3 regions of the Mycobacterium sp. ITM-2016-00316 genome follow, and region 1 is predicted to be linked to each of the others. Evidence: predicted binding sites of a transcription regulator. Region 1 holds the regulator's gene; each other region holds the start of a gene.
What was found. Region 1 encodes LexA, which represses DNA repair genes until DNA is damaged. Its sites were predicted from a motif close to CGAACANNTGTTCG; they were not measured.

Region 1 (3,384 bases):
CAGGCGCGTGCCGCCTGCATACCCGAACGGCTGCTGCGGTCGTCGAACACCTCCGAGGGTGACCTCGCGGCGCTGCGCGACGTGCTGCGCGGACTGGTGGACCACCTGGATTCCCTGCAGTGACAACACGAAAGGACCGACCATGAAGACGCTCTACACCGCGGAGGCACTCGCCACCGGCGAGGGCCGCGACGGACACGGACGCACATCGGACGGGAAGGTCGATGTGGCACTGAGCATCCCGAAGGAAATGGGCGGCTCGGGCGCGGGCACCAACCCCGAGCAGTTGTTCGCCGTCGGATACGCCGCCTGCTTCCACTCCGCGCTGCGCCTGGTCGCGCGCCAGCAGAAGGCCGACGTCTCCGATTCCGCGGTCGGCGCCCGGGTGGTGCTCGGATCCGGCGACGACGGCGCCTTCGGCCTGGCCGTCGAGCTCAGATCACCCTGCCGAACGTGGATCACGCGACGGCACAGCAGCTCGCCGAGGCCGCCCACCGGGTCTGCCCGTACTCCAACGCCACCCGCGGCAACATCGAGGTCACCCTGACGGTGGCCGATGAGTGAGCTTCCGGCCCCACCGCCGACCACCCGGGCACGCACCATCGCGCGGCTGGCCCTTGCGGGCGCCATGATCTTCGCCGGTTTCAGTCACCTGTTCTGGGCGCGCGAGGAGTTCCAGGCCCAGGTCCCCACGTGGGTGCCGATGGACGCCGACGGCGTGGTGATGGCCTCGGGCGGTGTCGAGATCACCCTCGGCGTCGGACTGGCCCTGCTGCGGCGCGACCGTGTGCTGGTCGGCCGGCTACTCGCCGCGTTCTTCGTGCTGATCTTCCCCGGCAACATCGCGCAATTCGTCAACCACGCCGACGGTTTCGGTCTCAACAGCGATACCAGCCGGTTCGTCCGCCTGCTGTTCCAGCCCGTGCTGATCGCGTGGGCACTGTGGTCGACGGCGGTGCCGCGGGGCGCAGGCGGATCCGACACGCCTCGAACACATGTTTGATTATCTGCGCGTCGGCGACTACATTCGGCGCCATGAGCGACAGCACCGAAACCCCTGAGGCACGCTCCAGCCTGACCGAGCGTCAGCGCACCATCCTGGAGGTCATCCGCACCTCCGTGACCAGTCGCGGCTATCCACCCAGCATCCGCGAGATCGGCGATGCCGTCGGCCTGACGTCGACGTCGTCGGTGGCCCATCAGCTGCGCACCCTGGAACGCAAGGGCTACCTGCGCAGGGACCCGAACCGTCCACGCGCGGTGGATGTCCGCGGTTCCGACGAAATGGTGACCCCGGTCGTGGCCACCGATGTCACCGGCTCGGACGCCCTGCCCGAACCCACCTTCGTCCCGGTTCTCGGCAGGATCGCCGCGGGCGGGCCCATCCTGGCCGAACAGGCTGTCGAGGAGGTCTTCCCGCTCCCCCGCGAGTTGGTCGGCGAGGGGTCACTGTTCCTGCTGAAGGTGGTCGGCGAGTCCATGATCGACGCCGCCATCTGCGACGGTGACTGGGTGGTCATCCGTCAGCAGAACGTCGCCGACAACGGTGACATCGTCGCGGCGATGATCGATGGTGAAGCCACCGTCAAGACCTTCAAGCGCACCCGGGGTCAGGTGTGGCTGATGCCGCACAACCCGGCGTTCGACCCCATCGACGGTAACGACGCGGTCGTGCTCGGCAAGGTCGTCACCGTCATCCGCAAGATCTGAGGACGCTCAGTCCGCCCGGACGAATCCGTTCGTCCGGGCGAAGTCCTCACTGGCGAACCAGATCTCGGCCTCGGTATCGCGATATCCCGGGCTACCCGGAGCCCAGTACAGCCCGGTCTTGGTATCTGCCTTGATCGGATAGCCCTCCGGCGCGCGGTAGCGGTCACCGGTGGCGAGCCGCATCGAGGTCCAGCCGGCGTCCTCGGGCTCCTCGTCCTGGATCGCGGCGTGGCGGCCACTGGGAAAATCGGGCTCGTACTCGGGTACGACCATGGTCGGTGGATCGAACTGCCCCGCCGACGTCTCGGGAAGAGTTTCGATGCGCGTGGGCGCGGTGTCGACCGCATCCGGATCATGGTCGAAACTCAGCGGCTCCTCCTGCGGCGCACGCAGTTCCTCGAGCTCATCGCCCTCGACGTCGTGATCGTCGGAGCCGTACTCATCGGAGCCGTACTCGCCGGGTTCCTCGTCGTACTCGTAGTCCTCGTCACCGGATTCGTCATCGGCGGCGCCGGAATCGTTGCCGGTGCCGGTGTCGCCGGGGAGCACCGACGCCCACGGGCTCTGCGGCGTGTAGACGGCCGGTTCGGGCCGGCTGGGATAGCCGGACTCGAAGCGGTCCTCGTACCCGCCGTCGTAGCCGCGCTCGTAGGGGTCGTCGCCGAACTCGTCATCCTCGCGGGGGCGCCGGTTGCGCAGTACGGCGATGGCGACCAGCGCGATCACACCCACCAGCGGGATCAGGCCCAGCAGCCACCACCACGGCGAGGAGTACCACTTGTCGCCGCTGCCCGAGCCGCCGCCGGTGGCTCCCGGCGCGTCGGCCGGCGCCTCCGGCGCGTCCGCACCGGGGACCTCCAGGCCCGCGAGCTGAGACTGCAGGCCGGCGGGCTCGGTGCTGAAGGTGTTGGTCGCCTTGTCCCACGAGATCGACCCGCCGTTGAACTGCTGGCTGATGACGGTGCCGTTCTCGGTTTGATCGCCCTTCGGCGCACCGAGTTCACCCGTCGCCCCACCGAGCTTCTCCCAGGCCGCGTTCATCGCACCGCGCACGATCACCGCACCGAAATCGGGCGTCCAGAAGATCACCGGCTTGTCCGCGGCGGCGAAGGTCGCCACCCGGCTCTGCGGTGTCAGCCCGCCGTCGGCCTCACTGGCGGTGGGGAACCCGAGGTCCCCGGTCGGTCCGCCGACACTCTCGTATTTGGCCAGCACCTGACCGGTGACCACATTGGCCCCGGTGTCCGGGCGGTAGAAGATCTTGCCGCCGGCGTAGTTCTGCCCGACCCCGTCGGCGCCGATCGCGTACTGCGCGCCCTCCTCGGCCCCCAGCGGGCCCAGCGCACCGCCGGCGGCCCGGCGGGCGGCGGCGATGGACGAGGTGGCGTCCGAGGGGACCTCGATGGCCCCGAGCTGACCTGCCAGCTCGGGCGGCACCGTGGTGAAGGCCTTGGTCTTGCGATCCCAGGAGATCTCACCGCCGGTGAACTTCTGGGTGACGGTGTCGCCGTTGGTGGTCTCGTCTTCGCTGGGCACTCCGAGCACGCCGGCCGAACCACCGAGGGCATCCCAGGCCTGGTTGATGGCCCCGCGGACGACCCGGGCACCGGTGTCCGGGGTCCAGAAGATGACCGGCTGGTCGGGCGCGCTGAACGTGGAGTTGCGGCTGTTGGC
Region 2 (3,384 bases), 480 kb from region 1:
GGCGTCGCGCCCCGTGTCGGTACCCGCGTGAGGTCGCCGACGGATCGCCGGCCGTCGCTCCGCAGCGACGAACGGCGCGAAGCCATCCTCGATGCACTGGACGGATGGCTGCAGGAATCCAGCCTGGATACCATCAACGTCGCCGAGATCACCGCGCAGGCCGGTGTCACGCGCTCGGCCTTCTATTTCTACTTCGAGAACAAGGCGGCCGCCGTCGGGGCTCTCATGGAGCGTCTGGTCACCGAGATCTTCGTCGTGAACGAGGAGTTCACCACCGGCGACGGGGCGCCGCGCGACCGGGTGTACACCATGTTGAACGGGCTCTTCGACAGCAGCGACCGGTACCGGCATGTCTTCGGCGCGATGCTGGAGGCCCGCGGTTCCAGCTCCACCGTCAGGCAGATCTGGGACGACGCGCGCGATGCGTTCATTCCGTCGGTGGCCGAGATGATCCGGGCGGAGCGGCCCGGCTCCGCTCCCGAGCCAGCGGTCCTCGCGGCGGTGCTGCTGGAGTTCAACGACCGAATGCTGGAGCGGTTCATCCTGGGCGGGTCGCTGACGCGTGCGCAGCTGATCGAAGGGGCGGCCGCGGTGTGGTTGAGCACGATCTATGGAGAGAATCGATGAGCTATCAGGAGCTGTCCTTCACCTCGCACGGAACACGTTGCAGTGCGTGGCATTTTCGTGCATCCGGTGAGCATTCGCGACCGGTCGTGGTGATGGCGCACGGATTCGGCGGCACCAAGGACTCTGGCCTGGAACCATTTGCGGAACGGTTCGCCGCGGCCGGTATCGACGTGTTCGCGTTCGACTATCGCGGATTCGGAGCGTCCGAAGGCTCTCCGCGCCAGACGATCTCGCTGGAACGGCAACTGGCCGACTTCCACAGCGCGATCGCCGCGGCGGCGGACCTACCGGATGTCGATCGGGACAGGATCGGGCTGTGGGGTGCATCCATGTCGGGCGGGCATGTCCTTCAGGTTGCCGGTGACCGGGACGATATCGCCGCGGTGATCGCGTTGACCCCGCTGACCAGCGGGCTGGCTGCCGGCCGGGCCGCGATCGGTGAGCGTGATGTGCTGACCGCGTTGCGGTGGACCGCGACCGGGGTGCGCAGCAAGGTGTCGGTGGCCCGGGGCGGTGCGGCGACGCTGATGCCGATCGTCGGCAGGCCGGGCGAGCCCGGCGCGCTCACGCTGTCCGGGGCCTACGAGAGCTATCTGGCGATGGCCGGGCCGACCTGGCGCAACCAGATCGATTCCTCGGTGGGCATGGAGTTGGGGCGGATGAACGTCAAGGCCGCGGTCCGTCGGATTTCGTGCCCCGCATTGGTGCAGATCGGCGACTTCGATCGGTTCGTCCCCGCCGGCGCGGTGGCCAAGACCGCGGAATTGGCCAGGGCACAGGTGCATCGGTATGCCTGCGACCACTTCGACGTCTGGCCGGGCAACGAGTGGTTCGACAAGACCGTCGAGGATCAACTGGTGTTTCTGCGGCGGGTGCTCGCTCCGGTCTGATCGTCCCTCGATCACTCGCGCCCGCAAATATTCGGGTGCGAAAGTGCCCGGCTGTCAGTGACTTTCGAGCGACAGCCGAGTCTCAGAATTTTCTTTGGACTCATTGATCACATCGGTCACTTCCTGGCCGGTTTTGTCGGTGGTCGCACGTATGTTCGAGTCATGAACAGTGATGTGGTCGGCGGCCGGGACGCGGTGCAGCACGCGTTGTCCGATCGCGCCGCATCGGTCAAGGCGCTGCTGGACGCCGATTTCGCGATGTTCGACACCGCCGAACTGCTGGGCCTGTTGTCTGAGCGTGAGCAGCAGGCCCGCGCCGATACCGCGGTCGATCACCGGATCCTGGCCGCCCTGATGGATCGGGCCACCCCGCATGAGATCGGCGGCAAAACCTGGACCGATGTGCTGGCCACCCGCGACCGCCTCAGCGCCACCGAAGCTGCCCGGCGCATCACCGCCGCCCGCGATCTGGGGCCGCGGCACACCATGACCGGTGAGGTGTTGGAGCCGGTGCTGGCGGCATGCGCGGCCGCGCTGGCCGCCGGGGCCATCACCAGCGGGCACATCGCGATCATCCGGGCCACGCTGAACAAGGCCTCGGCCCGCCTGGATGCCACCGCGCGCGGGCAACTGGAATCCACACTGGTCGATATCGCCACCACCAATACCCCCGAGACGGTGCAGAAGGCCGCCGATCACGCGCTGGCTCTGATCAACCCCGACGGTGATGGCCCCGACCCGGCACGCCACCGGCGCGGGCTGAGCATCGGTCCCCAGGACGTCGACGGTATGGCCAAGGTGTCGGGCTGGGTGGACGCCGAATTCGCCGCCTACCTGCGCACCATCCTCGACGTCTGGGCACGCCCGGGCATCAACAACCCCGACGATGAGCAGCCCCAGCAGAATCCGGTGCCCAACCCACTGGAAGACGACGCTGCGGACGACGCGGTTGTCGACGACGCGGTTGTCGACGACAAGGGTGTGGACGACGAGGGTGTCGAGCCCCAGCCGCCGGCCCGGGACCAGGCCGCGCACGAGGACAAGGCCGGCGCCGATAGTGACGGTGAACTCGAACCCGAACCCGAGATGTCCGGCGTATCCGAACCCGAACCCGAGATGTCCGACGTATCCGAACCCGAACCCGAGGTGTGCGATACCGCCGGCCCACCGGTGAAGTGGGACCCTGACGAATTTCTGCGCGACCCCCGCACCCAGGCCCAACGCAACCACGACGCCATCAAAGCCGTCCTACGCGACACCCTGATGTCCAAAAGGCTCGGCCAACACAACGGCCTACCCGTCACCCTCGTCGTCTCCACCACCCTCAAAGAGTTGGAGGCCGCCGCCGGGATCGCGGTCACCGGATCGGGCACCCTCATGCCGATGCGGGATCTGATCCGGCTGGCCGAACACGCCCACCACTACCTGATCGTCTACCGCCACCACACCGCCGAACCGCTCTACATGGGCCGCTCCAAACGGTTGGCCACCAAAGCCCAACGGCTACTGCTCTACAACCGGGACCGTGGCTGCACCCGACCCGGCTGCACCCAAGCGGCGTGTCGCTGCCAGGCCCACCACGCCAACCCCAGCTGGAACAACGGCGGACTCACCGACGCACCCGACCTCGGGCTGGGCTGCGGACCCGACAACCAGCTCGCCGAACTGGGCTGGACCAACACCATCGACCCCGTCACCGGCCGCGTGCACTGGCACCCACCACCACTGATGGACACCGGCGGCGACACCCTCAACCACCACTTCCACCCCGAAGAACTCTTCCCGCCAGAGCTGCGACCGGGACTGGATGACGAAGAACCCATACTGTAATACTTACAGTCGGATATTCGACGAAGGTGGGTTCAAC
Region 3 (3,384 bases), 180 kb from region 1:
TGGAGCCACTGGCGCTGCTGGAGCGGCTCAATGCGCACCCCGGCCGCTACGCCGGCACCGAGGCGGCGTTCGACAACCTCGCCATCTCGGTGGACGGGTTCTCCATCACCGACCCGGCTACCGGTGTCCGCACGCTCAACGAGACCGACGAGCGATTTCTGCAACGCACGGTGATCCTGCGGTCCAGTCCCTATCTGCCTGCGCACGAGATGGATCGGTTCATCCTTCATTCGGTGACCGACAGCCCCCGCTAGTCACCGCCGAGCTCGATGCATCAAGAGCTCAGCCATCCTCGTCGGAATCGGGTGGTGGGAAGAGTTCTTCGGGGTGGAAGTGGTGGTTGAGGGTGTCGCCGCCGGTGTCCATCAGTGGTGGTGGGTGCCAGTGCACGCGGCCGGTGACGGGGTCGATGGTGTTGGTCCAGCCCAGTTCGGCGAGCTGGTTGTCGGGTCCGCAGCCCAGGCCGAGGTCGGGTGCGTCGGTGAGTCCGCCGTTGTTCCAGCTGGGGTTGGCGTGGTGGGCCTGGCAGCGACACGCTGCTTGGGTGCAGCCGGGTCGGGTGCAGCCACGATCCCGGTTGTAGAGCAGCAGGCGTTGGGCTTTGGTGGCCAACCGTTTGGAGCGGCCCATGTAGAGCGGTTCGGCGGTGTGGTGGCGGTAGACGATCAGGTAGTGGTGGGCGTGTTCGGCCAGCCGGATCAGATCCCGCATCGGCATGAGGGTGCCCGATCCGGTGACCGCGATCCCGGCGGCGGCCTCCAACTCTTTGAGCGTGGTGGAGACGACCAGGGTGACGGGTAGGCCGTTGTGTTGGCCGAGCCTTTTCGACATCAGGGTGTCGCGTAGGACGGCTTTGATGGCGTCGTGGTTGCGTTGGGACTGAGTGCGAGGGTCGCGCAGAAATTCGTCGGGGTCCCACTTCACCGGTGGGCCGGCGGGCCCGGGTTGCTCAGGCTCGGGCACCTCGAACTCGACCTCGGCCTGAGGCTGGGGCTCAACCTCCGATTCGGGCTCAACCTCCGGTTCGGCCTGTGCTGATGCGGCCTCTGCCTCTGTCTCGCCTTCGTCCTCGGGTTCGTCCTCGGCCTCGGGTTCGGTGTCGGTGTCGGTGTCGGTGTCGACAGCGTCTTCGTCGAGTGGGTTGGGGTCCGGATTGTGCTGGGGCTGCTCATCGTCGGGGTTGTTGATCCCGGGGCGTGCCCAGACATCGAGGATGGTGCGCAGGTAGGCGGCGAACTCGGCGTCCACCCAACCCGACACTTTGGCCATACCGTCGACGTCCTGGGGACCGATGCTCAGCCCCCGCCGGTGGCGTGCCGGGTCGGGGCCATCACCGTCGGGGTTGATCAGAGCCAGCGCGTGATCGGCGGCCTTCTGCACCGTCTCGGGGGTATTGGTGGCGGCGATATCGACCAGTGTGGATTCCAGCTGCCCGCGCGCGGTGGCATCCAGATAGGCCGAGGCCTTGTTCAGCGTGGCCCGGATGATCGCGATGTGCCCGCTGGTGATCCTGCCGGCGGCCAGCGCGGCCGCGCACGCCACCAGCACCGGCTCCAACACTTCGCCGGTCATCGTGTGCCGCGGCCCCAGATCGCGGGCGGCGGTGATACGCCGGGCGGCTTCGGTGGCGCTGAGGCGGTCGCGGGTGGCCAGCACATCGGTCCAGGTCTTGCCGCCGATCTCGTGCGGGGTGGCCCGATCCATCAGGGCGGCCAGGATCCGGTGATCGACCGCGGTATCGGCGCGGGCCTGCTGCTCACGCTCAGAGAGCAGGCCCAGCAGTTCGGCGGTGTCGAACATCGCGAAATCGGCGTCCAGCAGCGCCTTGACCGATGCGGCGCGGTCGGACAGCGCGTGCTGCACCGCGTCCCGGCCGCCGGCCACATCACTGATCATGACTCGAACATACGTGCGACCACCGACAAGAAACCCGAAAAAGTGACCGGTGTGATCAATGAGTCCAAAGAAAATTCTGAGACTCGGCTGCCGCTCGAAAGTCACTGACAGCCGGGCACTTTCGCACCCGAAGCTCCGCTACATCGAGTGGGACATCAATCCCCGGTCTCCGAGGGGCGCAACGCCGCCGCGGCCGCCCGGATCTGCGGGGTCACCAGCATGACCTGACCGAGCACGCCGTTGACGAAACCCGGGGACTCGTCGGTGGACAATTCCTTGGCCAGCTCGACGGCCTCGTCGACGGCCACCGGCTCCGGCACATCCTCGGCGTGCAACAGCTCCCACACCGCGACCCGCAGGATGGCGCGGTCCACCGCGGGCAGCCGCTCCAGCATCCAGCCCTGCAGATGCGAGGAGATCAGGTCGTCGACATGCGCCGACTGCTCGGTGACGCCGCGGGCCACCGTCACGGTGTACGGGTTCAGCGGATTGATATCGGCCTGGGTGTGGGACAGCGCATTGCGGCCGTCGGCGGCCTCGGCGGCGGTGATCCCGCGCGCCTCGGCCTCGAACAGCAGGTCGACGGCACGCTTGCGCGCCTGGTGCCGACCGCGGTCACCACGACGGTCACTCATCCCGTCGCTCCGCTGCGCTTCGCTCGCCCGCGGTCAGGCATTGACCCTTCCCAGGTAGTTGCCGTCGCGGGTGTCGACCTTGAGCTTGTCGCCGGTGTTGATGAACAGCGGCACCTGGATCTCGGCGCCGCTCTCCATGGTGGCCGGCTTGGTGCCCGCGCTGGAGCGGTCGCCCTGCAGGCCCGGCTCGGTGTGGGAGACCAGAAGTTCGACGGAAACCGGGAGCTCCAGGTACAGCGGCGCGCCCTCGTGGAAGGCGATCTGCACACCGATGCCCTCGAGCAGGAAGTCGGCGAGTCGGCCCACCAGTGCCTCGGACAGCGGATGCTGCTCGAAGTCCTCGGAATCCATGAAGACGAAGTCGCTGCCATCGCGGTACAGGTAGGTGGCGTCACGACGGTCGACGGTGGCGGTCTCCACCTTGACCCCGGCGTTGAACGTCTTGTCGACGACCTTGCCGGTCAGCACGTTCTTGAGCTTGGTGCGCACGAAGGCCGGGCCCTTGCCGGGCTTGACGTGCTGGAACTCGGTGATCTGCCACAACTGGCCTTCGATCTGGAGAACGAGTCCATTCTTGAAGTCGGCGGTTGATGCCACGGTCTGTACAGCTCCTAGATCAGGTGATAACAGCCAGTTCCTTGGGGAACCGGGTGAGTAACTCGGGTGTAGGTGCGCTCTCGCTGCCGACAACCAGGGTGTCCTCGATGCGGACACCGCCCCGGCCGGGCAGATAGACGCCGGGCTCCACGGTGACCGCAGCGCCAGCAAGCAGTGTACCGACGGCTGAAGCGCCGATACCCGGCGCTTCGTGGATCTGCAATCCGACCCCGTGCCCGAGGCCGTGCCCGAAGTT

Region 2: the regulator LexA is predicted to act here: its motif matches at 1,662-1,675, upstream of C6A86_RS09280 (DUF222 domain-containing protein).
Region 3: the regulator LexA is predicted to act here: its motif matches at 1,901-1,914, upstream of C6A86_RS12625 (DUF222 domain-containing protein).

Annotation. Positions count from the first base shown of each region.
Region 1 covers NZ_CP134398.1:2,420,850-2,424,233, reverse strand. The annotation lists gene C6A86_RS11635 (MarR family winged helix-turn-helix transcriptional regulator) at 1-123, shown strand, start outside; partial or broken gene C6A86_RS11630 (organic hydroperoxide resistance protein) at 143-564, shown strand; gene C6A86_RS11625 (hypothetical protein) at 557-1,003, shown strand; gene lexA (transcriptional repressor LexA) at 1,036-1,710, shown strand; gene C6A86_RS11615 (hypothetical protein) at 1,717-3,384, opposite strand, start outside.
Region 2 covers NZ_CP134398.1:1,943,584-1,946,967, forward strand. The annotation lists gene C6A86_RS09265 (NAD(P)-binding domain-containing protein) at 1-31, shown strand, start outside; gene C6A86_RS09270 (TetR/AcrR family transcriptional regulator) at 28-627, shown strand; gene C6A86_RS09275 (alpha/beta hydrolase) at 624-1,517, shown strand; gene C6A86_RS09280 (DUF222 domain-containing protein) at 1,680-3,347, shown strand.
Region 3 covers NZ_CP134398.1:2,605,019-2,608,402, reverse strand. The annotation lists gene C6A86_RS12630 (hypothetical protein) at 1-254, shown strand, start outside; gene C6A86_RS12625 (DUF222 domain-containing protein) at 283-1,896, opposite strand; gene nusB (transcription antitermination factor NusB) at 2,052-2,531, opposite strand; gene efp (elongation factor P) at 2,565-3,128, opposite strand; gene C6A86_RS12610 (Xaa-Pro peptidase family protein) at 3,148-3,384, opposite strand, start outside.